4 regions of the Marichromatium sp. PS1 genome follow, and region 1 is predicted to be linked to each of the others. Evidence: predicted binding sites of a transcription regulator. Region 1 holds the regulator's gene; each other region holds the start of a gene.
The links. Region 1 encodes sigma-54, which starts transcription at its own class of promoters, with help from an activator protein. Its sites were predicted from a motif close to TGGCANGNTNCNTGCTT; they were not measured.

Region 1 (7,107 bases):
GTGTGCTCGCGCAGCGGATAGGCGACGTTGTCGAAGACGTTGAGATCGGTCAGCAGCGCCCCGCTCTGGAACAGCATGCCCATGCGTCGGCGCAATCGATAGAGCGCGCTCTTGTCGAGCTCGTGCACCGCCACACCGCCGATCTCGACGCGACCGGCGTCAGGACGCAGTTGTCCGGTAATCAGTTTGAGCAGCGTGGTCTTGCCGGTCCCGCTCGGTCCCATCACCGCAGTCACGGCGCCGCGACGGATGTCGAGATCGAGCCCGTCGAAGATGACCCGCTCGCCGCGGCGGAAGGTCAGGTCGCGGACCCGCACCAGCACATCGTCGGTGGCGGATGCCCGCGCGGCTCCATTGGTGCCCGCAGACGCGTCCTCGACCCGGACGCCCGGCGCGCCGCCTGGGCCCTGGCTTGGCATCATGGTGAAATGTCGCTATCGACGCATCGGTCGGCCAAAGCGGGCAATTCTCGCGGCCCCGGCGCGGGGCGTCAAGCAAAGGGCGGCCAGCGACCAAGAAGATTGAACCGCCAAGCCGCGAAGGGCGCAAAGAAGAGGTAGGGCCTCCAGCGACCAGCCTCCAGTCGCCAGTGGGTGTGCGTCCTCGACAACAGCACGGCCTGCCATCACCATTGGCGCCGGCGCTTGAGGACACGTGACCACGGGCCGCTGGTCGCCGACCACCTGAACACCTTTGCGCTCTTTGCGGCTTGGCGGTTCAATCCTGGCGGCTGGCGGCTGGCGGCTGGCGGCTGGCGGCTGGCGACAGCCCCCTCGCCCGATGCGACATGTCCGCGTGGCATGGTGTATTTTTCTTGGTTTGACCGACCACTCATCGGCTCCATCCCCGAGACCATGACCGAACGACGACAACTCGGCGCCCGTCTGGCGCCGCTCGATGCCGGCGAGCACCAACGCATCATCGATCTCGCCCGTGCCGTTCTCGACACCGAGGCCCAGGCGATCACGGCGCTCGCCGCACGGATCGACACCCCTTTTGTCACCGCCTGTCGCTACATGCTCGCCTGCGCCGGACGCATCGTGGTCACCGGCATGGGCAAGTCGGGGCACATCGGCGGCAAGATCGCCGCCACCCTGGCGAGCACCGGCAGTCCGGCCTTCTTCGTCCACCCCGGCGAGGCCAGCCACGGCGATCTGGGGATGATCACCCCGCTCGACGTCGTGGTGGCGATCTCCAATTCCGGCGAGACCGCCGAGGTGCTCACCATCCTGCCGGTGCTCAAGCGCCTCGGGGTGCCGATGATCGCGATGACCGGGCGGCGCGACTCGACCCTGGCGCGCGAGGCCGACGTCCATCTCGATGTCACCGTCTCGGCCGAGGCCTGCCCGCTCGGCCTGGCGCCGACCACCAGCACCACCGCGGCGCTGGCAATGGGGGATGCGCTCGCCGTGGCGCTACTCGAGGCGCGTGGCTTCACCGCCGAGGACTTCGCCCGCTCGCACCCGGCCGGGAGCCTGGGGCGGCGCCTGCTGCTGCACGTCGACGACATCATGCATCGCGACGAACGGGTCCCCCGCGTCGGGCGCGAGGCGAGCCTGCTGGCCACCCTCGAGGAGATCTCGCGCAAGGGGCTGGGGATGAGCGCGGTGGTCGACGAGGGTGGGCGGCTGTGCGGCATCTTCACCGACGGCGACCTGCGCCGTGCGCTCGATCGCGGCGTCGACGTCCACCACACCCGGATCGAGACGGTGATGACCCGCGACTGTGTCACCATCTCCCCCGGCGCGCTCGCCGCCGAGGCGCTGCAGCTGATGGAGGCGCGCTCGATCAACGCGCTGCTGGCGCTCGACGACGAGCGCCGCCCGGTCGGCGCACTCAACATGCACGACCTGTTGCGCGCGGGCGTGGTCTGAAACTGCCCCCGCTGGTCAAAACCGCCCGCGCACCCGACAATGCGCCGCACAGGGGCCCGCCCCTTCTTCCTCATCAAGGAGTCACCAGGGAGATGCAAGAGATCCGCAACCGCGCCGCCGCCATTCGTCTGGCGATCTTCGACGTCGACGGCGTACTCACCGACGGCAGCCTCTATCTCGGCGACGACGGTCAGGAATACAAGGCGTTCAACGCCCGCGACGGTCACGGCATGGTGATGTTGCGCGAGTCCGGCGTGACCCTCGCGGTGATCACCGGGCGCAGCTCGCGGGTGGTCACCATGCGGATGAAGGGATTGGGGGTGAACCACGTCTACCAGGGCCAGCGCGACAAGCTCGCCGCCTATCTCGAGCTGCGCGAGCGACTGGGGATCGAGGACGCCGCCGTGGCCTATCTCGGCGACGACGTCATCGACCTGCCGGTGATGCGCCAGGTCGGGCTCGCCGCGGCGGTGGCCGATGCCCACCCGATGGTACGCGCCGAGGCGCACTGGCACACCACGGCGCACGGCGGGCGCGGCGCCGCGCGCGAGTTCTGCGAACTGATCATGGACGCTCAGGGGACGCTCGCGCGACTGGCCGGACAGCGTCCATGAGCACCCGCGCGCACTGGCCGCTGCGCTACTACCTGCTCGCCGCCTTCTTCGCCTTCAGCGGGCTCGCGGGCTGGTGGCAGGTCCAGCGCATCGACCAGCCGCAGGGACCGGCCACCGTACGCCCCCGCGTCCCCGACTACGTGGTCCACGCGTTCACCGCGCTCGAGACCGACACCAGCGGCGCACCGAGCCGACGCCTGAGCGCGACCGAGTTGCGTCAGTTCGTCGCCGAGGATCTCTCCGAGCTCGACCGCCCACACATGCAGCTGTTCCAGTCCGACGGACCGCCGTGGCGCGCGCGCGCCGAGCACGGGCTGGTGCTCGACGGCGGCGCGGAGGTGCGGCTGACCGGCGACGTCCATCTCGAGCGCGACGCCACCGCCGAGGCCCCGCCCGCGCACATCGAGACCGAGCAGCTCAACGTCTGGCACCAGCGCGCCTATGCCCGTACCGACCTGCCGGTGCGGGTGGCCAGCGGCGAGGACTGGCTGAGCGCCACCGGCATGCAGCTGTGGTACGACGAGCCGGCGCGCGCCACCTTCCACGGTCGCACCCGGATGCTGCTCGCCCCGACCCAGGAGACCCAACCATGAGCCCTCCACTGCGCCTGCTGGCACTGTTGCTGTTGTTCGGCTGGAACCCGGCCAACGCGCTCGACGACGACCCCCAGCAACCGATGTACATCGAGGCCGACGACGTCGAGGTACGCGAGGCCGAGGGCACCAGCATCTATGTCGGCAACGTCGAGGTCACCCAGGGCAGCATGCGCCTGCACGCCGACCACATGACCGTCTATCACCGCGAGGACCGCCGCCCGCGCCAGATCATCGCCATCGGCACCCCGGCGCGCTTCCGTCAACTGCTCGAGGACGACCAGGGCGAGGTCCGCGCCTTCGCCAGGCGCATGGAGTTCGACACCGACCGCGACGAGCTGGTGCTGATCGACGAGGCGGTACTGATCCAGGGCGAGGACCGCGTCGCCAGCGAGCGCATCGTCTACGACCGTGCCCGCGAACACTTCCGTGCCGGCGGCAGCGGTCGGGTGCGGATCACCATCACCCCCGAGGAGGAGTCATGACAGGGATCGACGGATGAGCGTACTGCGCGCCGAACAGCTCAAGAAACGTTATCGCAGCCGCGAGGTCCTGCGGGGAGTGAGCGTCGAGGTCGAGGCCGGCGAGGTGGTCGGGCTGCTCGGCCCCAACGGCGCGGGCAAGACCACCTGCTTCTATCTCATCGTCGGGCTGATCCCTGCCGACCAGGGGCGCATCACCCTCGACGAGCACGATGTCACCCTGATGCCGATGCATGCGCGCGCGCGCGCCGGACTGAGCTATCTGGCGCAGGAGCCCTCGGTGTTTCGCAAGCTCAGCGCGCGCGACAACATCCTCGCGATCCTCGAGACCCGCGGCGACCTCGACCGCGAGCAGCGCGAGCAGCGTTGCGAGCAGCTGCTCGAGGAGCTCGGCATCGCCCATATCGGCGAGTCGCTGGCACTCAGCCTCTCCGGCGGCGAGCGCCGTCGTCTCGAGATCGCCCGCGCGCTGGCCGTCGACCCCAAGGTGATGCTGCTCGACGAGCCCTTCGCCGGCGTCGACCCGATCGCCGTGGGCGACATCAAGGCGATCGTCTCGCACCTGCGCGAGCGCGGCATCGGCGTGTTGATCACCGATCACAACGTGCGCGAGACGCTCGACATCTGCGATCGCGGCTACATCATCAGTAATGGCGAGGTGATCGCCGCCGGCCGCCCCGACGAGCTGCTCGCCAACCAGCAGGTACGCGACGTCTATCTCGGCGCCGACTTCGCCATGTAGCATGTAGGCGGCAGCATCCGCGCCCCGCTGCTACATATTGGGAGTAAGATGAAGACCATCGCGCCCCGGCAGGGGGCGCGCTTGACGTGACTCAGGCACCTTTGTTGCCACCCGACCTATAATCGTCATAGGACGGTCATCGACCCGGCATAGAGACAGACGCAAGACGCATCGGCGATCCATGAAGCAAACCATCCAGCTTCGCCTCGGCCAACACCTGACGATGACGCCCCAGCTGCAGCAGGCGATTCGCCTCCTGCAGCTGTCGACGCTCGAGCTGCAGAAGGAGATCCAGGAGGCGCTGGACTCCAACCTGATGCTCGAGGAGGCCGAGGAGGCCGACCGCTTCGCCGCCAACGGAGAGGACAGCGGCAATGGCGCACACGAGTCCCCGCCCAGCGATGAGCAGGGCAGCGCCGAGCGTGAGCTCCAGGGCGAGACCAACGAGATCCCCGATGAGCTCCCGGTCGACACCCAGTGGGCCGATGTCTACGACGGCTATCTACCGCCGAGCACCCAGGGCAGCGCCGAGAACGCCGATTTCGACCCCTTCCTCCACCAGAGCCGCCCTCAGACCCTGCACGATCACCTCCTCTGGCAGCTCAACCTGATCCGGCTGAGCGAGCGCGACGAGATGATCGCCGAGGCGGTGATCGATGCCATCGACGCGCGCGGCTATCTTCGGGCCGATCTCGACGAGCTGCTGAGCACCATCGGCGACGATCAGATCAGCCTCGAGGAGATCGCCACCATGGTGCACCGGGTGCAGTCGTTCGATCCCCCGGGGGTCGGCGCCCGCGATCTCGCCGAGTGCCTGCAGATCCAGCTGCGGCAGCTCCCCGCCGAGACCCCGCAGCGCGACCTCGCGCTGGCGATCTGTCGCGACGGCTTCGAGCACCTGCCGCGCAAGGACATCGCCGCGCTGATGCGCCGCTTCAAGCAGACCGAGCCCGAGATTCGTGGTGCACTCACGCTGATCTGCCAGCTCAACCCGCACCCCGGCGACTTGATCGCGCAGGAGCCCCCGGAGTACGTTGTACCCGACATCTTCGTGCGCAGAGAGAATGGTCGCTGGTCGGTGGAACTCAACCCGGAATCCACACCTAAACTGAGGGTGAACGCAGACTACGCCCGGCTGATCCGGCGCGCCGACACCAGCAGCGACAGCGTCACCATGCGCAACCACCTGCAGGAGGCGCGCTGGTTCATCAAGAGCCTGGCGAGCCGCAACGACACCGTGCTGCGGGTGGGCGCCAAGATCGTGGAGATGCAGCAGGCGTTCTTCGAGCACGGCGAGGAGGCGATGCGGCCGATGGTGCTGCGCGACGTCGCCGAGGCGCTCGAGCTGCACGAGTCGACCGTCTCCCGGGTCACCACGCAGAAATACATGCATACGCCGAGGGGCACCCTGGAGTTCAAGTACTTCTTCTCGTCCCACGTCAGCACCACTTCTGGTGGGGAGTGTTCATCAACGGCGATCCGCGCGCTCATTCGTAAGCTGATCGCCGCCGAACCCGCCAGAAAACCCTTGAGCGACAGCAAGATCGCGGCCGAACTGGCCGATCGCGGCATCCAGGTCGCGCGTCGAACCGTCGCCAAGTACCGCGAGGCCATGGGTATTCCAGCCTCGAACGAGCGCAAACGCCTGGCATGAGCAGGCTGTTTGGAACCCCTGTAAGGAGTCCAATGATGCAAATCAATCTGACGGGTCATCACGTCGACATCACCGAGGCACTGCGCGACTACGTCGACAGCAAATTCGCACGCCTGGCGCGTCACTTCGACCACGTCACCAATGCCCACGTCATTCTCAGCGTTGAGAAGCTCGACCAGAAGGCCGAGGCGACGCTGCACATCAATGGTGGGAAGCTCTTCGCCGACTCCGTGCATGAAGATATGTATGCCGCGATCGACGGCCTGACCGACAAGCTCGATCGCCAGATCCTGCGCCACAAGGAGAAGAAGAACGACTATCGCAGCGCACCCGGCCCGAAGGCGGCCGACTCTGAAGCCGAGGCCGACGCCGAGGCCGATACCGAATAGCCCGGCAACGGCCTGATGGCCCATGCGTCGGCGGGGCGTCGGGACACCCGACACCCGCCGGACCGACGCACCGACACCTCGAACGGATCCGTGATCGCGCCGTTCGGGGTGTTTTGCATTGAGACCCTGAGATCCGAGCCGATATCGACACCTGCGGGCTCCGACGACTCGAAGGACACCCAGAATCCATGACCACGACCACGCGCCCCGATCACCCGCCGGTATGGACACCGGACACCGTCACCGCCCAGCGCCCCTGTCCCTGCGACCACCAGGAGCCTTGACCGATGTTCAGTCCAGACCTGATCAGCGAGGCCCGAGTCAGCTGCGGTGCCGAGATCGCCAGCAAGAAGCGGCTGCTCGAGACGCTCGCCGAGCTGCTGGCCAACGACCACCCCCGTCTCAACACCGAACTCGTCTTCGAGCGTCTGCTCGAGCGCGAGCGACTCGGCAGCACCGGACTCGGTCACGGTGTGGCGCTGCCGCACGCCCGCATCAAGGAGATCAACGAGGTGCTCGGGGCCTTCGTCAGCACCAGCACCGGGGTCGACTATGACGCGATCGACGGCGAGCCGGTCGATCTCGCCTTCGCCCTGCTGGTCCCGGAGAGCGCCACCGAGGAGCATCTGCGCTTGCTCGCCCGGCTCGCCGGCATGTTCAGCGACCCGGCCACCCGCGCCGCGCTGCGCGAGGCCGGCTCGGCGGCGACCGTCCTGCAACTGATCGAGACGAGCGAGGCGCGCTAGCGCCACGCCGACC
Region 2 (7,107 bases), on a different contig from region 1:
CGATCCCGAGCGTCGGATCCCCGAGGCCGAGATCGAGACGCTGCGCGCGCTGTTGCGCAATGCCCCCTCGTCGGTCAACGCCCAGCCGTGGCACTTCGTCATCGCCGCCACCGAGTCCGGCAAGGCGCGGGTGAGCATGTCCACCGAGGCCGGCCACACCTACAACACGCCGAAGATCGTCGATGCCTCGCACGTGGTCGTCCTCTGCGCACGCACCGAGATCGATGACGACTATCTCGAACACCTGCTGGCGCAGGAGCGCGCCGATGGTCGCTTCCCGACCGAGGAGGCCGAGGCGCGTCAGCGGGCCACCCGGGGGTTCTATGTCGGACTGCATCGCGATGAGCTGGGCGATCTCGATCAGTGGGCCGAGAAGCAGGTCTATCTGGCGCTGGGTTCGCTCCTGCTCGGCGCGGCGACCCTGGGCATCGATGCCTGCCCGATCGAGGGTTTCAATCGCGAGGTACTCGATGTCGAGCTGGGGCTGCGCGAGCGTGGGCTGAGTGCCGTGGTGCTGGTCGCGCTCGGCTATCGCGCCGAGACCGACTTCAACGCAGTACTGCCGAAATCGCGACTTCAGGAACAGGAGGTGTTCAGTGATTTGTGAATTCAAGACGGATTGATCGTAAGGTTTTGTTTTTTATCGTCGTAAATTAATTCGACGTAAACTTTTAGTGTTCTGTTTTGGGCCGATTGACAAGGCGCTCAGCGCCGCTGAATCGCGGCTTACTCAACATTTTCAGCCTTTACGTGTGCGAATTTTGTCTCGAACTCGGCTTTGCTTGCCGTGAGGTCAGTTTTAATAGGGGTGTCAATCATCTCGACGTGTACATTCCGTGTTTTCTGTCTTTGCCCGCTTCGTCAACCATTCCGTCGCGCCACTCGCGTGATGCCGATCGTTTTCAACCTTCCATGAACGCGAGTCCTTATCGAGATGATTGAGGCCCTGACCCTGATCCTGACCTGTCAGCTGCTGGGCGAGAGTCTCGTCCTGCTGTTCGGGTGGCCGCTTCCCGGGCCGGTGCTGGGGATGCTGTTGCTGTTCCTGCTGCTGGTGGTGCGCGGCGGGCTCGCCGCGCGCGTTGCCGAGACCGCCGACGGGTTGCTCGCGCATCTGCCGCTGCTGTTCATCCCCGCCGGAGTCGGGGTGATGGTCCACTGGGAGCTGCTCTATGCCCACTGGCAGGCGCTGGGCGCGGCGCTGTTGTTCGGTACCCTGATCGCCCTGGTGGCGACGGCGCTGGCCATGCAGGGCACGCTGTGGGTGGTGCGCCGAGTACGGGCGGCGAGGGCGCGGTCGTGACCGAGATGCCGCTCGAGACGCTATGGGTCTATCTCGCCGCGCGGCCGCTGTTCTGGCTGACCCTCACCCTGCTGGTGTGGCTCGGTGCGCGCAGGCTCCAGGCCTGGTGCGGGGGGCTGGCGCTGCTCAATCCGGTGGTGCTGAGCATCGCGACCCTGATCGGGCTGCTGGTGCTCACCGACACGCCTTATGCGCAGTACTTCGACGGTGCCCAGTTCATCCACTTCCTGCTCGGTCCGGCGACCGTGGCGCTGGCCATCCCGCTCTATCGGCTGCGCGCCGAGCTACACGTGCTGGCGCTGCCGATCACGGTTGCCCTGGTGGTCGGGGCGGTGGTGGCGGTCGTCAGTGCGGTGGGGCTGGCGGCGGCCCTCGGCGCGGATCGCGCGGTGCTGCTCTCGCTCGCGCCCAAGTCGGTGACCACGCCGGTGGCGATGGGGATCGCCGAGAAGCTCGGCGGCATCCCGGCGCTGACCGCCGCCCTGGTGGTGCTCACCGGCCTGGTCGGGGCGCTGTTCGGGGTCGGGGTGCTGCGCCGTCTGGGGATCCGCGATCCGGCGGTGATCGGGGTGGCCCTGGGCACCGCCGCGCACGGCATCGGGACCGCCCGGGCCTTCCAGCTCGGTCATCGCGAGGGCGCGATGGCGGGTCTGGCGATGGGACTCTCGGCGGTGCTCACCGCGCTGCTGCTGCCGTTGCTGCCGCGCGGCTTGGCGCTGCTCGGGATGTAGGGGGGATCAGCCATCAGCGACCAGCGATCAGCCACCAGTGAGGGGAGGTGGTTTGTCTCGTCGTCGCGCAGCTGATGGCAGGCCGACACCGAAGACGGGTCGCGTTCTTCGCGCCTCTGGCAGCTTTGCGGTTGCGGGGCATTGGGCGCAGGCATCGAGTATAGACGCCCACTGGCGGCTGGCGGCTGGCGGCTGGCGGCTGGCGGCCCTTCCCCAAACGCCGACGGCGGCCCGGAGGCCGCCGTCGGATCATGCGAGCTGACGAGAGGTCAGCGGATCAGGCGTGCTTGCGGCGGCGGCTGCCGGCGAAGCCGATGCCGAGCAGACCGGCGCCGAGCAGGCCGAGGGTGGCCGGCTCGGGGATGCTGCCGGTGACTGAGCCGTCGAGCTTGGCCTGGCGGACGGCGGCCGGACCGCTGGGGCCGGCGACGAGCAGCAGCTCGCTGGGGGCCGGGATCGGCGGATCGACGTTGGTGTCGAGTTTCAGCGTCGGGGTGCCGCCAGCGCTGAGCTTGTCGAAGGCATCGACGAAGACGCCGTTGTCGTCCTGGATGAACAGGAAGTCATCCACGACGAAGGTGATGTCGAAGAACAGGTCGAGGTTGGCACCGCTGAGCACCGAGCCGGTGAGCTCGCCGGTCAGCACCAGACGGTCATTGGTGTCGTCGTTGAGGTCGTTGAAATAGACGTCGAAGGTGCCGCTGGTATAGGTCGGACCGCCGGCGCCGAGGTCACCGTAGAAGGTGTACTCGACCTGCAGGTCCCAGGTCTGCAGGAAGCCTTCGTTGTCGGTCGCGAGCGGCGGTACCAGCGGGCTCAGGGCGTCGATGTCGCACTGGCCGAGCGGGCAGTTCGGCATGACCAGATCGACGGTGGAGACGCCGTCGAGCGCGGTCCCGGAGGTCGGGATGCCGTAGCTGGCGAGCGTGGCGGGGTCGTTGGTGTCGAAGAAGGACCCGGCCACCGAGCCGTCGGTGAAGTCGTAGATCGAGGTCGCGAGCAGCTGGTTGTAGCCGAACTCGTCGAAGGTCCCGGTCATGGTGTTCGCGTCCGGCGCGCCGATGAAGCGGGTGGTGTCGTAGCTGTTGTCCGGGAGATTGAGATACATCAGGCCGGCGCTGGCGACATTGGCGGTCAGTGCGGTCGCTGCGGCCAGCGAGATCGTCAAGGTCTTCATGGTTTCACTCCTGCGAGGTTGAGCTGTATGCGCGCTGTCGGGGCGTCGTCGGCAGCTTCCTTTGCCGGAGTCACGCGGCCCTCGCTGGAGTTGTATGCAGATGTTGGGCCAGGTTTTTTTGTTATTATTTTTCAGTTACTTGAGAATTTTGCTTGGGTTTATGCAGGCATGTGAGGGGCGGGTTGTAAAGTCTGCCGACACTCCTGTGCAGGGCGTTTCGGGGGTCAGTAACGCACCCGCCAGCCGGTGGCGATGAGGGTGTCGTCGGCATAGAAGTCGCCGAAGGTGCCGTCCTCGCCGTCGAAGTAGTGCGCCCCGAGATAGAACTCGTGGGGCTCGCGGGCGATATAGGCGATCTCGGGGTTGAGATAGAGGTCGTGGCGGTTGAGTCCGGCGGCGAAACGCAGCCGACCGCGCCAGCGACCCTGGCCCCACTCGCTCTCGAGCTGGCCGTTGAGGCTCAGGGTGTCGACCCAGTCGATCACCGGCGGCGCGTCGAGCAGGTGCCGCCCGGCCAGCTGCAGGTTGATGCGGGTGTCGGCGTCGCCCGGATAGAACTCGATGCCGGCCACCCAGTCGAGCCCGGCGACGGTGTCGAGACGCAGGTCGCGGGTGGTCACCGGGACATCGCTGAGCCAGGCGGCCTCGAGCCGCAGCGTGGCGCCGCCGACCACCACCCCGAGGTCTCCGCCGAGGATGGTGGTGTAGGGGTGACGCCCGAGGAAGGTCGGGCGCTCGCCGCCGGCGGCGAGCGCGCTGGCGACATCGGCGCCGTCGAGCAGCGCACGCCGCACCGCCGGGTCGAGTTCGTAGTAGGGCAGTGAGTGACGGGTGTGCTGCACGGTGAGTGCGTAGTCGAGACCGCTGAGGCTGTGGCTGAAGCGCAGACCGGCGCCGGCGCCGCCGGGGCGATCGTCGCCCGTGCTGGCGCCGCGCACCAGGGCCGCGAGCAGTGGATCGGAGCGGATCCCCAGCAGCCGCCCCTGGTCACGGTCGACCGGGTACCAGACGCTGTCGTCGTCGGGCAGCTCGGCGGGACGGAATGCCGGGATCACCACCAGGTCGAGCTTGTGATCGGTGCCGAACTCCTCCCAGCGCAGCAGCGGCACGGCGCGGCGGCGGTCGTCGAGTTCGTCGATGGCAAAGCGGCTGATGTCCTGCACCGAGAGCCGGTCGGTCGGCGGGATCTCGTCGACCCGCCCCCAGAGCACGGTCTGGGCGCCGAGGGTGACGCGTCGCTGCGGGTTGCGGTAGCGCAGATAGCTCTCGTCGTAGTCGAGCGCGAGCGCGCGCAAGCGGTCGGCGCCGGACTGGGCGTCGCCATCGAGGCGTAGTGCCGCGCGCAGCTCCCAGGCCGGCGCCGGGCGCCACGCGGCGGCGACCACCCCGGTGAAGTGGGCGCTGGTGGCCGCGCGCGCCTCGCCCTCGGTGAAGGCGCCGAACTCGGTCCACAGTCGGTCGATGCCGAGTTCCAACGTGTGTCGCTCGATCGGCGCCGTCGGCTCGGGCAGCACCGCTGCCGGCGTCTCGGGCGTGCCGATGATCAGCACCTCCTGCGCCTGGATGGGGGCTGCGGCGAGTGCGAGCAGCAGCGGTGCGAGGGCGCGTGCGCTCATGGCCGGAACCTGGACTCGAATACCGGGTCCTCGAGCGCGCGGCGCGAGAACAGCACCGGGTCGAGTCCGCGGTCATAGCGGGTGAGGGTGCTGGTCATCCGCGTCTGGTGGCCGCTGTCGAGATCGGTCATGAGGCTGTCGGTCACCGTCCAGTAGCCCTGGATGCGCTCGAGTCGGCGGGCGGTGAAGCGCTTGAAGGGCTGGTTCTGGCCGGGACGGAAGAAGTCGATACGCAGCGCCACCAGCGCCTCGGGGTGGATCCAGCTCAGCCGCTTGCCGTAGACCGAGTTGCCCGGATCGACCGGGGTGCTCTCGAGCACCTCGGTGCGCACCCCCTCGTAGGTCTCCTGGCGCAGCCAGCGGTGTTCGTCGAGGGCGACGCGGCGATCGCGCAGGTCCTCGTAGAACAGGTCCGAGCCGACGAAGCGCCCGCCCTGGCGGGCGGCGGGGATGCGTCTGGGCTTGCCGAGCGCGGGCAGATAGACCCACTGGTCGCTCTCGCCGGCGGCATGGTCGATGGTCAGCAGCCCGGTGTCGGCGATGTCGCCCGGCGCGGTGAAGCGGATCAGGGTGGAGACCTCGCCGCCCCCCTGGTCGCGACGGTAGATGAACATCTCGCGGGTGCGCGGGGCGTGGCCGCGCTCCTGCAGCACCATGGTGCCGCGGGTGGTGAGGTCGCGCCCGTCGGGGCGGTCGTAGACCTGCTGGGCGAGGCGCTCCCCCTTGGGATCGGCGTGCACCGGGGTGAGCAGGGCGCAGGCGAGCAGCAGCGCGAGCGCCGTTGTCCAGTGATGCGTTCGTGGCGGCGTGAGCCGTCGTGATGTCCGCTGGGGGCGGGGCGATGGACTCGACATGGGCTTCCTCGCTTCAGGCTCGGTGGCGCGGCGGTCCGCAAGGCCCGGCGCGGCGCTTGGGGGGGTCAGTGGGGCGCGTTGGCGGTGCTCGCGCATCCGGTTCGCGCCCCACTGACATTGCGCCAAAGTCTGGTGCGATTTCACCGACCTGTCCAGTCCGCTCGCGCGCGCCGCGCGCGCGCTCGTCCGACGGCCATCAGCAACGCCGGGAAGAGCAGCAGATCGAAGATCAGCGCGGTGAGCAGACCGACGGCGGTGAGCAGGCCGAACTCGCGCGTCGGCACGAACTCGGAGCTGCCGAGCAGCAGGAACTGGCCGCACAGGATCAGCGTGGTGGCGACTACCGCACGACCGCTGTGCTGATAGGCGCGGGCCAGCGCCCAGACCCGCGAGCCGTGGGCGGCGAGGTTGCGACGGTAGGCGTGGAAGAGATGGATGGTGTCGTCGATGGCGATGCCGGCGGTAACGCTGGCGATCATCGCGGTGGCCATATCGAGCCAGATCCCGAGCACCCCCATGGCGATGAAGATCAGCAGGATCGGCGCGAGGTTCGGCACCATGCACAGTGCGGCGTCGCCGGGGCGGCGCCACATCGCCAGCATGAACAGCGAGATCAGCACCACGGCGGCGGCCAGTCCGCGGATCTGGCCGTCGATGAGCAGCCGCTCCTGATCGGCGAACAGCCTGCCGAACCCGGCCACCTGCACCTCCATGCCCTGCAGGTCGAGTTCCGCGAGCCGCGTCTCGACCCGCGCGATGAAGGCGTTGATCGCGCGCGCGCCACGGATGTCGAGATTGAGCGTCAGCCGGGTGCGCGCGAACTCGCGATCGACCAGCTCGTAGAGGTCGGTGCCGTCGTAGATGAAGAGATACTGGGCGATCAGCCGGGGATCGCGGGGCAGGGTGCGGTAGTCGGCCCGTTCGTCGTGGAAGCCCCAGTGCATCTCCTCGATCAGGTCGACCATCGACAGGGTATGGCCGACCTCGGGCTGGTCCTCGAGCCATCCCTGCACGGTGTCGATCAGCGCCAGGCGCTCGGGGCGCTTGAGCGCGTCGCGCGCGCCGGCGTCGAACACCAGCTCCAGGGTGGTGGTGCCGATCAGGCGCTCCTGGATGCGGGTGTTGGCCTGGGTGATGGGGTGCGCCGGGGTGAAGAAGCGCAGCATGTCGGTCTCGGTATGGATGCGCCAGATCTGCGGTACCCCCAACGCCAGTACCAGGGCGGTGACGGCGAGCACCCAACCGGCGTGACGCATGCCGAGATGGCGCAGCCGTCCGACCGCGTGGTCGAGCGGTCGCAGTGTCCGGCGGGTTTGCCACGCGCCACGGTCCCAGCGCGCGAAGATCGGCGGCACCAACCCGATCACGATCGCGCACTGTGCGAGCATCCCCGCTGCTGCGACCAGCCCGAAGGCGGCGATCGGCT
Region 3 (7,107 bases), on a different contig from region 1:
TCCGGCGGTCAGCGCCAGCGCGTCGCCCTGGCGCGCGCGCTCGCCCCGGCGCCGGCGCTGCTGCTGCTCGACGAGCCCTTCTCGGCGCTCGACGCCAGTCTGCGCCAGTCGCTGCGGCTGCTGTTGCAGGAGCTGATCGCCGAGACCGCCACCTGCGCCCTGCTGGTCAGCCACGACCTGGAGGACGCGCGCCAGTGCGCCGACCGGGTCGGGGTGATGATCGACGGGCGGCTGCGCCGGCTCGACGAGGCCGAGGCGGTGTTCGCCGCACCGGGCGATGCCGAGGTCGCGCGGGTGCTCGGCTGGCCCAACACCCTGGCGGTGACGCGCTGGGAGGAGCGCGCGGCCTGCGGCCCCTGGGGCCGGGTCGAGTTGGCGCGCGCACCCCGGCGCGAGGACAGCGTGGTCGCGCTGCTGCCCGACGGCCCGCGCCCCGGCGCCCGCGCCGGGCTCGCCGTCGAGATCGCGCGGGTGATCGACATGGGCCCCTATCGCGCGCTGAGCTGTCGCCTGCCCGACCGCACGGCGCTGCGCATCCACCTGCCGCGCGCCCTGCCCTGTCCGGCGCGCGGCGAGCGCACCCTGCTCGACGTCCCCCCGGGCTGCGCCATCGCGCTCCCGGCGGGGACGGCTAAAACCATCCAATCCACGAGGTATTGACCATGATCCGACCCCAACCCCTGGCGCTCGACGACCACCGCCTGCAGCAGCTGCTCGCCGAGGACGTGCCCTACGGCGACCTCACCACCGAGGCGCTGGAGATCGACGCCCGCCCCGGCCAGATCCGCCTGTTCGCCCGCGACCCCATGGTGGTGTGCGGGATCGAGGAGGCGGCGCGGATGTTCGAGCTGTGCGGCGCGCGCGCCACCCTCCACGCCGCCTCCGGCCAACAGGCCGCGCCCGAGACCCTGCTGCTCGAGGCCAGCGCCGAGGCAGGCATCCTGCACCGCGCGTGGAAGAGCGCGCAGACCCTGGTCGAGTGGTGCTCGGGGGTGGCCAGCCGCGCCGCCGAGATCCAGGAGGCGGCGCGCCGCGGCCGCCCCGAGGCGCTGGTCGCACTCACCCGCAAGAACGTCCCCGGCACCCGGCGTCTGGCGGTCAAGGCGGCGCGCGCCGCCGGCGCGGCGATGCACCGCACCGGGCTCTCCGAGACCCTGCTGGTGTTCGCCGAGCACCGTCTGTTCCTCGACGAGGAGCCCGCCGCGGCGATCGCGCGACTGCGCCGCCGCTGTCCGGAGAAGCGGGTGGTGGTCGAGGTCGAGGACGGCGCCGAGGCGCTCGTCTGGGCCGCGGCCGACGTCATCCAGCTGGAGAAGTTCAGCCCCGCGGCGGTCGCCGAGACGGTCGCCGCGCTCGCCGCCGCAGGCTCGACGGCACTGGTCGCCGCCGCCGGCGGGGTCAACGCCGCCAACGCCGAGGACTATGCGCGCGCCGGGGCGCGGCTGCTGGTGACCAGCGCGCCGCATCTGGCGCCGCCGCGCGACGTTCAGGTCCGCTTCGCGCGCGGGGTCTGACCCCCGGGGCGCGCATCGCTCAACACCAGCGGGAGGACTCGCCATGCGGGCATCATCCACCATCGAGCTCGACCACCCCGATCACCCCTGTCTCGCGCCCTGGCGGGCGCTGCTCGGGCACCACTGGCGCGCGCGCCTGATCGCGCCGCGCCGGTTGCGGATCTATCGCGAGTACGAGGTGACGGCGCGGCGCATCATCGGCAACGATGCCGCCGGCGCGCCCTGTCTCTGCGTCTGCGACTACCGCCGCTTCGAGCCGCGCTCGGACGACGGCGAGACCTTCTACGCCGTGCTGGTCCACGCCGAGTCGCACCTGGCCTGGCGGCTCGACGACGGGCGCTGGCTGTCGCTGCGGCGGATCGCGCCCCAGGGCGAGGACGGCGCGCTGCTCGAACAGCGCGCGCTGCGCGCCGAGATGCCGCGCTGAACACACCCGCGGCGGCGCTGGCAAGGACATCGGTCGTTGCGTCCAAGGCCCCGTTCTGGGCGCTCCCGGCGCCCGCCGAGACGGCTGGTCAGGGCCCGACGCGGGTTGGTATAACTAGCCCGGAGCCGACCGGCGCAACCGGCTCAGGGACACGTATGCGCCCGCGTCGCGCACCGCCGTCGGGCGGCGACGCGCGCCCCCGAGCCCCGGCCAGCTCCCGACCCTGTCGTCACCACGACAGACCCAGCATCCCGATCGCGAGGTAACAACCCTTGGCCCAACCGCGTTACACCTTCACCCAACGCCTGCTGCACTGGCTGGTCGCCCTGCTGGTGCTCGGCCTGCTCTGCTCCGGCACCCTGTTCTGGGCGCTCGGCTACGAGGGCATCGCCAATCTCTTCGGCGAGGACTTCGCCGCCACCCTGGTGACCATCCACAAGAGCGTCGGCGCCACCGTGCTGCTGCTGACCCTGCTGCGTCTGGTGCTGCGTCGCCGCTCGCCGGCCCCGGCCTACGAGCCGCCGCTCGGCAAGGGTGAGCAGTTCGTCGGCGGCGCGCTGCACGTGCTGCTCTATCTCGGTCTGCTCGCCATCACCATCGGCGGCGCCGTCGCCGTGGTCAGCGCCGGCTACCCGCTGGAGTTCTTCGGTCTCAGCATCGAGCTGCCGCTGGCCGAGAACCCGGAGCTTGCCAAGACGCTGTTCTTCTATCACGGGCTGGGCGCGCTGGCGATCTTCGTGCTGGTGCTGATCCACACCGCCGCCGGGCTCAAGCACTGGCGGTTGAAGGACGGGGTGATGACCCGCATCAGCCTGCCCTGAGGCAACGGGCGCCCGGGGCAGCCCGGGCGCGCGGCGGGGCGCAACGCCCCGCCCTCACCCCTCACCCCTCACCCGCCCCCGACGATGATCCTGCTCACCCTGCTGCTGCTGCCCGCGACCCTGCTCGGCCTGCTCGCGCTCGCCGTGCAGCTCGGTTTCCGCGCCCCGCGTCGACGCGCCCGCCACGACCCGGCGGCGCTCGGGCTCGACTTCGAGACCTGCGTCATCCCCACCCGGCGCGGTCGCCGGCTGTTCGCCTGGCTGCTGCCCGCGCCCGACGCCGAGGCGACCCTGGTGGTGCTCCACGGCTGGGGCAGCAGCGCCGAGTTGATGCTGCCGCTGGCCGCGCCCTTCCGCCGCGCCGGGCTCAACGTGCTGTTGTTCGACGCGCGCAGCCACGGCAACAGCGATGGCGACACCTTCTCCTCGCTGCCGCGCTTCGCCGAGGACCTGGAGGCGGCGGTCGACTGGTTGCGCCGCGTCCATCCCACGCGCTGTCGCCGTCTCGCCCTGCTCGGGCACTCGGTGGGGGCCGGCGCGACCCTGTTCTACGCCGCCGACAACCCGCTGCCCGACGCGGTGATCAGCATCGCCGCCTTCGCCGACCCGGCCGAGGTCACCGAGGGCTATCTGCGCACGCTGCGCCTGCCGCGCTGGCTGGCGCGGCTGGCCACCCGGCACGTCGAGTGGCGCATCGGCCACCGCTTCGCCGAGATCGCCCCGCTGCACACCGCCGCGCGCATCGGCTGTCCGCTGCTGCTGGTCCACGGCACCGCCGACACCAGCGTGTCGCCGCGCGACGCCCGACGCATCCTCGAACGTGCCCCCACCGGTCGGGCGCGGCTGTACGAGGTGCCCGGCGCCGGGCATGATTCGGTCGAGCACATCGAGCGTCATGTCGGTGCCCTGATCGACTTCCTCGCCGAGCACGGGGTCGGGGGGACCTCCCATCCTGGTGCAGGGGCGACCGAGGATGCCTCGATGCGGTGCACCGCCACCCGCCGTTCGCCACCCGTCGCTTCCTAAGCATCCGGATCACGGGGACTTCCTTTTTTGGCATCGGTATTGCTTGGCTAGGCCCGTCGTTATATCGCCCTCGATATAACCCTTGTCACCGAGTCAACAGAGGCCGCGATCATGCCCCATGCCGCAGAGACCCACGCCCGACTCAAGACCTCGGGCGCCCTACGGCTCGATCTCGACACCAGCCGCTTCGCCGGGCACGAGCGCATCGCACTGCTGCGCCGCATCGACGAGACCGGCTCGATCTCGCAGGCGGCGCGCGCCCTGGGCATCTCCTACAAACAGGCCTGGGACGCGGTCGATGCGATGAACAACCTCTCGGCCGCGCCCCTGGTGCAACGTCGCACCGGCGGACGCCACGGCGGCGGCACCGAGCTCACCGCCGAGGGGCGACGGCTGATCACGGTGTTCGAGACCGCCGAGCGCGAGCATCGGCGCTTTCTCGAACGACTCGGCGAGGGCGTGCGCGACTTCGACCATTTCCATCGTCTGTTAGGAGTCATCAACATGAAGGTCAGCGCAAGGAATCATCTGCACGGCGTGGTCACCGCGGTGCGTCGCGGGGCGGTCAACGCCGAGGTGGTGCTCGACCTCAAGGGCACGCCGCTGGTGGCGATCGTCACCAACGAGAGCGTCGAGGCGCTCGGCCTCGAACCCGGGCGCGAGGCCTACGCCCTGGTCAAGGCCTCCTTCGTGCTCATCACCACCGAGGACGGCGGGCTGCGCACCTCGGCGCGCAACCGTCTGTGCGGCACCGTCGAGCGGATGATCGAGGGGCCGGTGAACACCGAGGTGGTGCTCGCGCTCGACGGCGGCGCACGCGTCACCGCGATGATCACCGCCGAGAGCGCGCATCAACTCGAACTGGCCGAGGGCAAGCGCGCCTGCGCGCTGATCAAGGCCCCGCACATCATCCTCGCGGTCAGCGACTGAGCCACCACGCCACCCATCCCCGTCAGCGACAAGGAGTATCGAAGGATGTCGACCCCATTGCGCTCACTCACCGCCGCCGTGCTGCTGCTCGGCTCCACCACCCTAGTCCAGGCCGAGGAGGTCCGGGTCGCGGTCGCGGCCAACTTCACCGCGGCGATGAAGGAGATCGCCACCGCATTCGAGCAAGCCACCGGACACAGCACCCGGATCAGCTACGGCTCGACCGGCAAGCTCTATACCCAGATCGTCAACGGCGCGCCCTTCGACGTCTTCCTCGCCGCCGACCAGCGCCGCCCGGCGCTGCTCGTCGAGGAGGGCCGCGCCAACGCACCCTTCACCTACGCCATCGGCGAGCTGGCGCTGTGGAGCGCCGACCCCGCGCTGATCACGGACGGCGCGGCACTGCTCGAATCGGGCGCGTTCGACCGCCTGGCGATCGCCAACCCCAAGACCGCGCCCTATGGCGCCGCGGCGATGGAGGTGCTGGAGTCGCTGGGGCTGGCCGAGACCCTCGCGCCCAAGCTGGTGCGCGGCGACAACATCGCCCAGACCTACCAGTTCGTCGCCACCGGCAACGCCGAACTCGGCTTCGTCGCCCTGGCGCAGATCGCCCTCGACCCCAGCGGCTCGCGCTGGGAGGTGGAGCAGTCGCACTACAGCCCGATCCGTCAGGACGCGGTGCTGCTCGAGGGCGCCGAGGCCAACCCCGCCGCCCAGGCGCTGCTCGACTACCTCCAGGGTGAGGCGGCGCGCGCGGTGATCACCCGCTACGGCTACGCCACCGACTGAGCGTGACGAGGCCCGGCAAGCGCCGGGCCTCACCGCCTCCGCCCCATCCCCGCCCGGAGCACCGCCGTGTCACTCGATCTCACCCCGGTCTGGCTGACCCTCAAGCTCGCCACCCTCACCACCGCCGTGCTGCTGGTGGTGGGCACGCCGCTGGCCTGGTGGCTGTCGCAGACGCGCTCACGCTTCAAGCAGATCGTCGCTACCCTGGTGGCGCTGCCGCTGGTGCTGCCGCCGACGGTGCTCGGCTTCTATCTGTTGCTGCTGCTCGGCCCGCACGGCCCGATCGGCACACTCACCGAGCGGCTCGGGCTCGGCACCCTGCCCTTCACCTTCGCCGGGCTGGTGGTCGGCTCGGTGCTCTACTCGCTGCCCTTCATGGTGCAGCCGGTACACAATGCCTTCGAGGCGATCGGCCGGCGCCCGCTGGAGGTCGCCGCCACCCTGCGCGCCTCGCCGCTGGCGCGCTTTTTCGACGTCGCCCTGCCGCTGGCGCTGCCCGGGCTGCTCACCGGCGCGGTGCTCGCCTTCGCCCACACCGTCGGCGAGTTCGGGGTGATCCTGATGATCGGCGGCAACATCCCCGGCGAGACCAAGGTGCTCTCGGTGGCGATCTACGACCACGTCGAGTCGCTGGAGTGGGCCCAGGCGCACTGGCTCGCCGGCGGCATGGTGCTGTTCTCCTTCCTGGTGGTGCTGACGATGAACCTGCTCGGCCAACGCATGCGGCGGATCGGTCATGGCTGACGTGCTCGACCTCGCCTTCCGTCTCGATCGCGGCGACTTCAGCCTCGATCTTGCCTGTCGCGTCCCGGCGCGCGGCGTCAGCGCCCTGTTCGGGCGCTCCGGCTGCGGCAAGACCACGGTGCTGCGCTGCGTCGCCGGGCTGGAGCGCGCCGCCGGTCACTGCCGACTCGCCGAGGCCTGCTGGCAGGACGACGCCAGCGAGCGCTTCCTGCCCACCCATCGCCGCCCGATCGGCTACGTCTTCCAGGAGCCGAGCCTGTTCCCGCACCGCTCGGTGCGCGCCAACCTCGACTACGGACGCCGCCGCATCCCGGCGCGCGAGCGGCGCGTCGACCTCGACGAGGTAGTCGAGCTGCTCGGCATCGCCCCGCTGTTCGGGCGCGACCCGGCGGGGCTCTCCGGCGGCGAGCGTCAACGCGTGGCGATCGCCCGCGCCCTGCTCACCAGCCCCCGGCTATTGCTGATGGACGAGCCGCTGGCCGCGCTCGACCACACCAGCAAGCGCGACATCCTGCCCTATCTCGAACGTCTCCACGATCACCTGCAGATCCCCGTGCTCTACGTCAGCCACGACCCCGACGAGGTCGCGCGGCTGGCCGATCACATCCTGCTGATCGAGGCCGGACGGCTGCGCGCCGCCGGTCCGGCGCAGCAGATGCTCACCCGTCTCGACCTGCCGCTGGCGCGCGAGGAGACCGCCAGCGCCCTGCTCAGCGGGCGGGTGCGCGCCCATGATGCGCGCTACGGCCTCACCCGCGTCGCCATCCCCGGCGCCTCGCTGATGCTCGAACGGCTCGACCGCGCGGTGGACGAGACCGTGCGCGTACGCATCCACGCCCGCGACGTCAGCATCGCC
Region 4 (7,107 bases), on a different contig from region 1:
TCGACGGCATCGGCACCGAGCGCCTCCAGGACCCGGCCGGCCCCGAGGCCGCGCGCGCCTGGCGGGTGCTGCTCTACAACCGCGCCATCGTCGCCACCCGCACCCAGCAGCCGCCCCTGATGCACGAGGCCTTCGAGGCGCTCATCGAGCTGGCCCCGGAGCTCGCGCCGGGGTTCTTCCGCGAGGGCATGGAGCAGATGGAGACGCACGACTACCCCGAGCCGGTCAGGGCGCTGATGCAGGCCTACTACAGTCGCTGGGCCCAGGAGACCCGCTTGCACTAGCGTCCTGCCCTGCCGACCGTCGCGAGCCGATCGCGCGCACTCGCCTATAGTGATGTCTCGGGACCCAAGGAATCATTCGATCACGAGGACAGGCGCATGGCATCACCCGATCTCGACCATCTCCGTCCGCTGCGCCAGCAGCTCGAGCAGCACCCCGTCTATGCCGCCATCGATGACCTCGGGCGGCTGCGCACCTTCATGCAGCACCACGTGTACTCGGTGTGGGACTTCATGTCGCTGATCAAGTACCTGCAGCGCCAGCTCGCCCCGACCGACCTGCCGTGGCGGCCACAGGGCGACCCGGCGCTGCGCTACTTCATCAACCAGCTGGTCCTCGAGGAGGAGTCCGACGTCCTCGAATCCACCACCGCCGCCGCGCCCCTCTATGCCAGCCACTTCGAACTCTATTGCCGCGCCATGACCGAGGTCGGCGCCGACCCCGAGCCCGCCCGCCGCTTCGTCGCGCGACTCGCCCGCGAGCCGCTCGACGCGCTGCTCTACGACCCCGAGCTGGTGCCGCTGCCGGCGCGCTACTTCACCGAGACCACCTTCGGCTTCATCCGCGAGGGCAAGCCGCACCTGGCCGCCGCCGCCCTCGCCCACGGCCGCGAGACGCTGATCCCGATGCTGTTCCGCCGATTGCTCGAGGACATGGCGATCACCCCGGAACAGGCACCGATCTTCCACGCCTATCTGCAACGCCACATCGAACTCGACAGCGACTTCCACGGCCCGCTGTCGATACGCCTGCTCGAGGTGCTGTGCGATGACGACCCGCGCCGCATCGAGGAGGCCGAGACCGCCGCCGAGGAGGCGCTGTGCGCCCGTATCCGTCTCTGGGACGGGGTCTACGAGGCGCTCGGCGCGACACCGCCGCTCAGACCTCGCCGCGATTGTAGTCAGGCTGCGCGGTGATGCGGTGGATGCTGAGGTCGGCGCCGAGATACTCCTCCTCGTCGCTCAGCCGGATGCCGAACAGCCCCTTGGCCATGCCGTAGACCAGCGCGCCGCCGACGAAGGCGAACAGCGCCCCGGCGAGACTGCCGATGGCCTGTGAGGCGAGGCTCACCCCGCCCAGGCCACCGAGCAGCGGCAGACCGAAGATCCCCGCCGCGAGTCCGCCCCAGAGGCCGCAGAGCCCGTGCAGCGGCCACACCCCGAGCACATCGTCGATGCGCCAGCGGTTCTGCGCCAGGGTGAAGGTGTAGACGAAGATCGCCCCGGCCACGGCGCCGGTTGCCAGGGCGCCGAGCGGGTGCATCAGGTCGGAGCCCGCGCACACCGCCACCAGCCCGGCGAGCGGCCCGTTGTGGAGAAAGCCCGGATCCTTGCGCCCGGCCAGCAGCGCCGCGAGGATGCCGCCGACCATCGCCATCAGCGAGTTGACCGCCACCAGCCCGCTCACCGCCTCGACGCTCTGCGCCGACATCACGTTGAAGCCGAACCAGCCGACGGTGAGGGTCCAGGCGCCGAGCGAAAGGAAGGGGATCGAGGACGGCGGGTGCGCCAGCATGGTGCCGTCGCGACGATAGCGCCCCTGACGCGCCCCGAGCAGCAACACCGCAGCCAGGGCGAGCCAGCCGCCGAAACCGTGCACCACCACGGAGCCGGCGAAGTCGTGGAAGGGCGCGCCGAGGTGCGTCTCGAGCCACGCCTGCACCCCGAACGCACCATTCCAGACCACGCCCTCGAAGCTCGGATAGAGCAAGCCGACGACGAGAAAGGAGGCGAGCAGCTGCGGATAGAAGCGGGCGCGCTCGGCGATGCCGCCGGAGACGATCGCCGGGATCGCCGCAGCGAAGGTCAACAGGAAGAAGAAGCGCATCAGCTCGTAGCCGTTCTTCTCCTGCAACGCCTCGGCGCCGCTGAAGAAGTCGATGCCATAGGCGAGGCTGTAGCCGATGAAGAAATAGGCGATGGTCGAGACCGCGAAATCGGCCATGATCTTGGCCAGCGCATTGACCTGGTTCTTGGCACGGACGGTCCCGACCTCGAGAAAGGCGAAGCCGGCGTGCATGGCCAGCACCATCACGGCGCCGACGAGTAGAAAGAGCACATCCGTGCCCGCCTGGGAAGGCTGCATCATGTCGAGGAAACCCCTTGGATCAATTCAGCGGGGGGCCATTAAGCACGATCCAGACCAGCACCCTTTCGACCTCCCGCGGAGAGGACGCCAAACTGCTGATGCACCAATCCATTACAGCCCGCATCCTCGCGGTGCGGCAGTCCCATCAACCGCCAGCGCACCAACCGACACCGCACCATGATGGAGCAATGCGACCAACCTCGCACTCTAAGTGGGCATTCGTGTTTAAGCGACGACAGGGGTACACGAAGCATCCACGGATACCGCTAGAATGACCGCCTGAGAAGGACGTCAAGGCAGGAGCGGCGTCTACGCCACCACAACGAAAGACCGCGTACCAAGCGCGGCAGCATGAGACCACTCGATATGCGATTCTGGATGATCGGCATGACCCTGGGCGTCCTGTCCGGGCTTGGTGGATGCGCGCTCGCGCTGGCGAGCGGCGCCCTATCGATGACCGTCCTCGGTGGACAACTGGTGCTCGCGCTCCTGCTCGGCGCGACCGCCTGGCTGATCCTCGAACGCACCCTCGGCGCCGAACTCAGGGGCTTTGCCGATCTGCTCGCGCGCACCCGCGCCGACGGCGATCTCGCCCGTCGCGCCACGGTCTCGAGCAGCCCCGCCGGTCACTGCGCCCGCCACTACAACGCCCTGATCGAGAGCTTCCAGGGGATCATCGGCAAGGTTCTCTACGACGCCCAGCGTCTCGCCGAGGCGGCCGACACCCTCGCCGCCAACGCCCGCGCTCTGGCCGACGACTCGGCCGCGCAGGGCGAGGCCTCGGCGCGCATGGCCCAGGCCATCGGCGAGATGAGCGCCGGGGTCGAGGTGGTGGCCGAGCACGCCCGCGACTCGGCCAGCGACGCCGAGGAGGCGCGCGCGCTGTCGCAACACGGCAGCCGCATCGTCTCCGATGCCGCCGCCGAGATCGCCCGCATCGCCGACTCGGTCGGGCGCTCGGCGCAACTGATCGCTGCGCTCGGCGAGCGCTCCGAAGAGATCGGCGGGATCGTGCGCACCATCCGCGAGATTGCCGACCAGACCAACCTGCTCGCGCTCAACGCCGCGATCGAGGCGGCGCGCGCCGGCGAGGCCGGGCGCGGCTTCGCGGTGGTCGCCGACGAGGTGCGCAAGCTCGCCGAGCGCACCGCCACCGCCACCACCGAGATCGGCGAGGTGATCACCACCATCCAGACCGAGACCCGCGAGGCGGTCGCAGCGATCGGCGCCGGCAGCGACCAGGCCCAGGCCGGGACCGATCTTGCCACCCAGGCGGCCAGCGCCCTGACCGGGATCGACCAGGGCGCGGCGCGCAGCCTCGAGCGCATCGCCGGCATCGCCGCCGAGATCGCCCAGCAGGGCAACGAGGCCCAGCGTGTCAGCAGTCATGTGCAGGAGATCAGCGAGATGGCCGAGCGCAACGCCCAGGGCGCCGCGACGACGTTGCAGGAGGTCCAGGCGCTCGAGGGGCTGGCCACCAACCTGCACGAGATCAGCAAGGTCTTCCAGCTCGGCGCCGCCGGCGAGCAGGCCACCCGGACCCATCAGCAGATGCCCGAGCTGGTGCAGCGACTCGCGCGCGCGATCGGCGACCAGCTCGAACGCGCGCTGGAGAACGGCGAGGTCAGCGAGCGCAACCTGTTCGAGAGCGACTACCAGCCGATCCCGGACACCGAGCCGAAGAAATTCACCACCGGCTTCGACCGGCTCACCGACCGGCTCTTCCCGCCACTGCAGGAGCCGGTGCTCAAGAGCAACGCCCATGTCGCCTATGCCATCGGCTGTGACCGCAACGGCTATGTGCCGACCCACAACCAGTGCTTCTCCCAGCCGCTGACCGGCGATCGCGACCACGATCTGCTGCACAACCGCACCAAGCGCATCTTCGAGGACCCGGTCGGGCGCCAGTGCGGCGCCCACGAGCTGCCCTTCCTGATCCAGACCTATCGCCGCGACACCGGCGAGATCATGCACGACATCTCCGCGCCGGTGTACGTGCGCGGACGCCACTGGGGCGGTTTTCGTATCGGCTACCGCGCCTGAGCGGCGGTCTCGGGCGGGGTCGGCGGCAGCGCGGCGAGCGCGCCGGCGACCTCGGCACTGAAGCGCGCGAGCAACTCATCGAGAGCGGCGACCAGGGCGCGGCTGTCGCCGGGCGCGGACAGCGGCTGACGATCGTCGCTCTCGCGCACCAGCAGGGTGCGTCGGCCGGTGCCGTCGCGCACCGCCCAGCGCACCTTGAGCCGGGCGCTGCCGTCATCGTTCCCCTCGAAGGCGAGCAGCTCGGCGCCGACCCGCAGATCGACCCCATAGCGCAGCTCGCCCTCGAGCAGCCGCACCCGCTCGCTACCGAGCGCGCGCGCCAGGTTCTCGCTCCACACCCGCAGGAAGTCGTCGCGCAGCGAGCCGCCCCAGCGCTCGAACTCGTCGATCCGCAGCCGGTTGCCCGACTCGCGGGTGACGAGCTGGGGGCGATCGAGATACTCCGGCAGCACCAGCGGGCCGACCCCGACGGCGAGCCCCGGGGCGCGCGCCTCGGGGGGTGCCACCCCCACCGCGCTCAGCGCATAGAACCGTGCCGGCGGCGAGCTGGCGCACCCCGCACTCACCGCCGCCACCAGCGCGACCGCCGCCAATCGCCATCGGCGCTCCGTCATCGTAGACCTCCCTTGCCCTGGATCAGGGCCTCCGGATGCCGCTCCAGATAATCGGCCAGGTCGCGCACCGCGCGCGCCGCCTCGGCCGTCTCCCGCAGCATGGTTCTGAACTCGCGTGTCGTCGCCGCCTCGGGGTCGAGCATCGCCCCGGCATGAGCGAAGGTCGCACGCGCCTCCTCCAGGGTAGCGCGCAGCGCCGGGGCGACCTCGCCGTCGAGCTGCTCGGCGAGCCCGCGCAGACTCGCCAGGGTGTCCTCCAGGTCTTCGCCGAGCTGGCTCAGCACCCCGCTGTCGACCACCTCGCGCACCCGCCCCAGGGTCTGGCCGAGATCGGCGCCGATCTGCTCGAAAGGCACCTGCTCGAGCCGCGAGAGGATGCGCTCGAGCTTGCCGGTGAGCGCCTCGAGCGGCGTCGGCCGGCTGGGGATGACGACATAGTCGCCATAGCGTCCGAGGCCCGCGGCGGGCGCCTCGGGGTCGATGTCGAGCTCGACGTAGAGCTGACCGGTGATCAGGCTGGCGAGCTTGAGCTGGGCGCGCAGACCGAGTTCGACCAGGCGCTCGAGCATGTGCGCATGATCCGGCGCGTGCGCGGCGTTGCGCAAGGCGATGCGCTCGGGTTCGACCTCGATCAGCACCGGGATGCGGAAGATCTCGGCCTCGGGATCGAACTGCAACTGGATGTCGAGCACCTGACCGATCTCGATACCGCGCAGCATCACCGGCGCGCCGATGCTCAACCCGCGCACCGAGCCCTCGAACAGCAGCAGATAGTGCGACTTGGCGGCATAGGTCCTGGCGTGCGCCGCCTCGCGGTTGGGATAGAGCGGGAAGACCTCGAGCGGCTGAGCGGGGGCGCCGCTGCCGGCAATGGTGTCGGGGGTGTCGAAGGCGACCCCGCCGAGCAACACCGAGACCAGCGACTGGGTGTCGAGGCTGATCCCCGCGCCGCTGAGCGAGATGTCGACGCCGCTGGCGTTCCAGAAGCGGGTCTCGGCACTGACCAGGGCATCGTGCGGGGCGGGGATGAAGAGCTCGATGCGCACCGCGCTGGCGTCGTCCTCGAGCCCGAACCCGACCACCTGCCCGACCTGGATCTGGCGATAGTAGACCGGCGAGCCGATATTGAGCGAGCCCAGGGTCGCGGCACGCAGCACGAAGCGGGTGCCGGGGGCGTCGGTGGTGAACAGCGGCGGCTCATCGAGGCCGACGAAGTCGCGCTGCGAGGCGCCGCTGCTGCCCGGATCGAGGGCGATGAAGGCCCCCGAGAGCAGCGTCTCGAGCCCCGAGACCCGGCTCGCGCTCACCCGTGGGCGCTCGACCCAGAAGCGGGTCTCGGCGTTGAGCAGATGGGCGCTGCCGTGCTTGAGCTCGGCGGTGACGATCACCGAGTCGAGGTCCTGGCTGACGTCGATCGCCGTCACCTGGCCGACCTCGACGTCCTTGAACTTGACCTTGGTCTTGCCCGCCTGCAGCCCGGCGGCGCTGGGGAAGCGGACGGTGATGGTCGGTCCCTGCTCGCTGAGCGTCTTCAGCGCCAGCCAGGCGCCGATGGCCAGCGCCAGCAGCGGGATCAGCCACACCAGCGAGGGCGCACCACGTACCCGCACCTCGGCCTCCGGCAGGGCGGGCGCGCCGTCACGGCGCTCGGCGGTCTCTGACATGCTGCTGCTCCAAGCGGTCCCAGATCAACCTGGGGTCGAATGACATCGCCGCGATCATGGTCAGCACCACCACCGCGCAGAAGAAGATGGCGCCGGCCTCGGCCTCGACGCTGGCGAGATTGCCCAGGCGCACCAGCGCCACCAGGATGGTCACCACATAGACATCGACCATCGACCAGCGCCCGATCGCCTCGGTCAGGCGGTAGAGCCGGGTACGCTCGCGCGGTCGCCAGCGCGTTCGCGTGTGCACCGAGAGCAGCAACCCGACGAGGATCAACAGCTTGAGCAGCGGCACGAATACGCTGGCGACGAACACCACCAGCCCAAGCGGCCACATGCCGTGACCGAAGAGGAAGACCACGCCGCTGAAGATGGTATCCGATTGGCTGCGCCCGAGCGACGTGACGGTCATGATC

Region 2: the regulator sigma-54 is predicted to act here: its motif matches at 3,306-3,322, upstream of ACAM26_RS16645 (PEP-CTERM sorting domain-containing protein).
Region 3: the regulator sigma-54 is predicted to act here: its motif matches at 3,817-3,833, upstream of ACAM26_RS11785 (TOBE domain-containing protein).
Region 4: the regulator sigma-54 is predicted to act here: its motif matches at 2,411-2,427, upstream of ACAM26_RS11270 (ammonium transporter).

The regions. Positions count from the first base shown of each region.
Region 1 is NZ_BAAFHB010000002.1:803,786-810,892, reverse strand. It holds gene ACAM26_RS04945 (ABC transporter ATP-binding protein) at 1-422, opposite strand, end outside; gene ACAM26_RS04940 (KpsF/GutQ family sugar-phosphate isomerase) at 855-1,874, shown strand; gene kdsC (3-deoxy-manno-octulosonate-8-phosphatase KdsC) at 1,967-2,488, shown strand; gene lptC (LPS export ABC transporter periplasmic protein LptC) at 2,485-3,081, shown strand; gene lptA (lipopolysaccharide transport periplasmic protein LptA) at 3,078-3,566, shown strand; gene lptB (LPS export ABC transporter ATP-binding protein) at 3,580-4,305, shown strand; gene ACAM26_RS04915 (RNA polymerase factor sigma-54) at 4,487-5,959, shown strand; gene raiA (ribosome-associated translation inhibitor RaiA) at 5,995-6,348, shown strand; gene ACAM26_RS04905 (PTS sugar transporter subunit IIA) at 6,636-7,094, shown strand.
Region 2 is NZ_BAAFHB010000007.1:93,515-100,621, forward strand. It holds gene nfsB (oxygen-insensitive NAD(P)H nitroreductase) at 1-607, shown strand, start outside; gene ACAM26_RS16635 (CidA/LrgA family protein) at 935-1,303, shown strand; gene ACAM26_RS16640 (LrgB family protein) at 1,300-2,034, shown strand; gene ACAM26_RS16645 (PEP-CTERM sorting domain-containing protein) at 2,312-3,211, opposite strand; gene ACAM26_RS16650 (hypothetical protein) at 3,436-4,827, opposite strand; gene ACAM26_RS16655 (outer membrane lipoprotein-sorting protein) at 4,824-5,681, opposite strand; gene ACAM26_RS16660 (RND family transporter) at 5,822-7,107, opposite strand, start outside.
Region 3 is NZ_BAAFHB010000004.1:612,950-620,056, forward strand. It holds gene ACAM26_RS11760 (sulfate/molybdate ABC transporter ATP-binding protein) at 1-660, shown strand, start outside; gene modD (ModD protein) at 663-1,514, shown strand; gene ACAM26_RS11770 (hypothetical protein) at 1,558-1,941, shown strand; gene ACAM26_RS11775 (cytochrome b) at 2,214-2,762, shown strand; gene ACAM26_RS11780 (alpha/beta hydrolase) at 2,847-3,788, shown strand; gene ACAM26_RS11785 (TOBE domain-containing protein) at 3,900-4,718, shown strand; gene modA (molybdate ABC transporter substrate-binding protein) at 4,764-5,507, shown strand; gene modB (molybdate ABC transporter permease subunit) at 5,574-6,251, shown strand; gene modC (molybdenum ABC transporter ATP-binding protein) at 6,244-7,107, shown strand, end outside.
Region 4 is NZ_BAAFHB010000004.1:500,959-508,065, forward strand. It holds gene ACAM26_RS11260 (hypothetical protein) at 1-284, shown strand, start outside; gene ACAM26_RS11265 (DUF3050 domain-containing protein) at 381-1,199, shown strand; gene ACAM26_RS11270 (ammonium transporter) at 1,162-2,367, opposite strand; gene ACAM26_RS11275 (methyl-accepting chemotaxis protein) at 2,737-4,413, shown strand; gene ACAM26_RS11280 (membrane integrity-associated transporter subunit PqiC) at 4,401-5,027, opposite strand; gene ACAM26_RS11285 (intermembrane transport protein PqiB) at 5,024-6,691, opposite strand; gene ACAM26_RS11290 (paraquat-inducible protein A) at 6,666-7,107, opposite strand, start outside.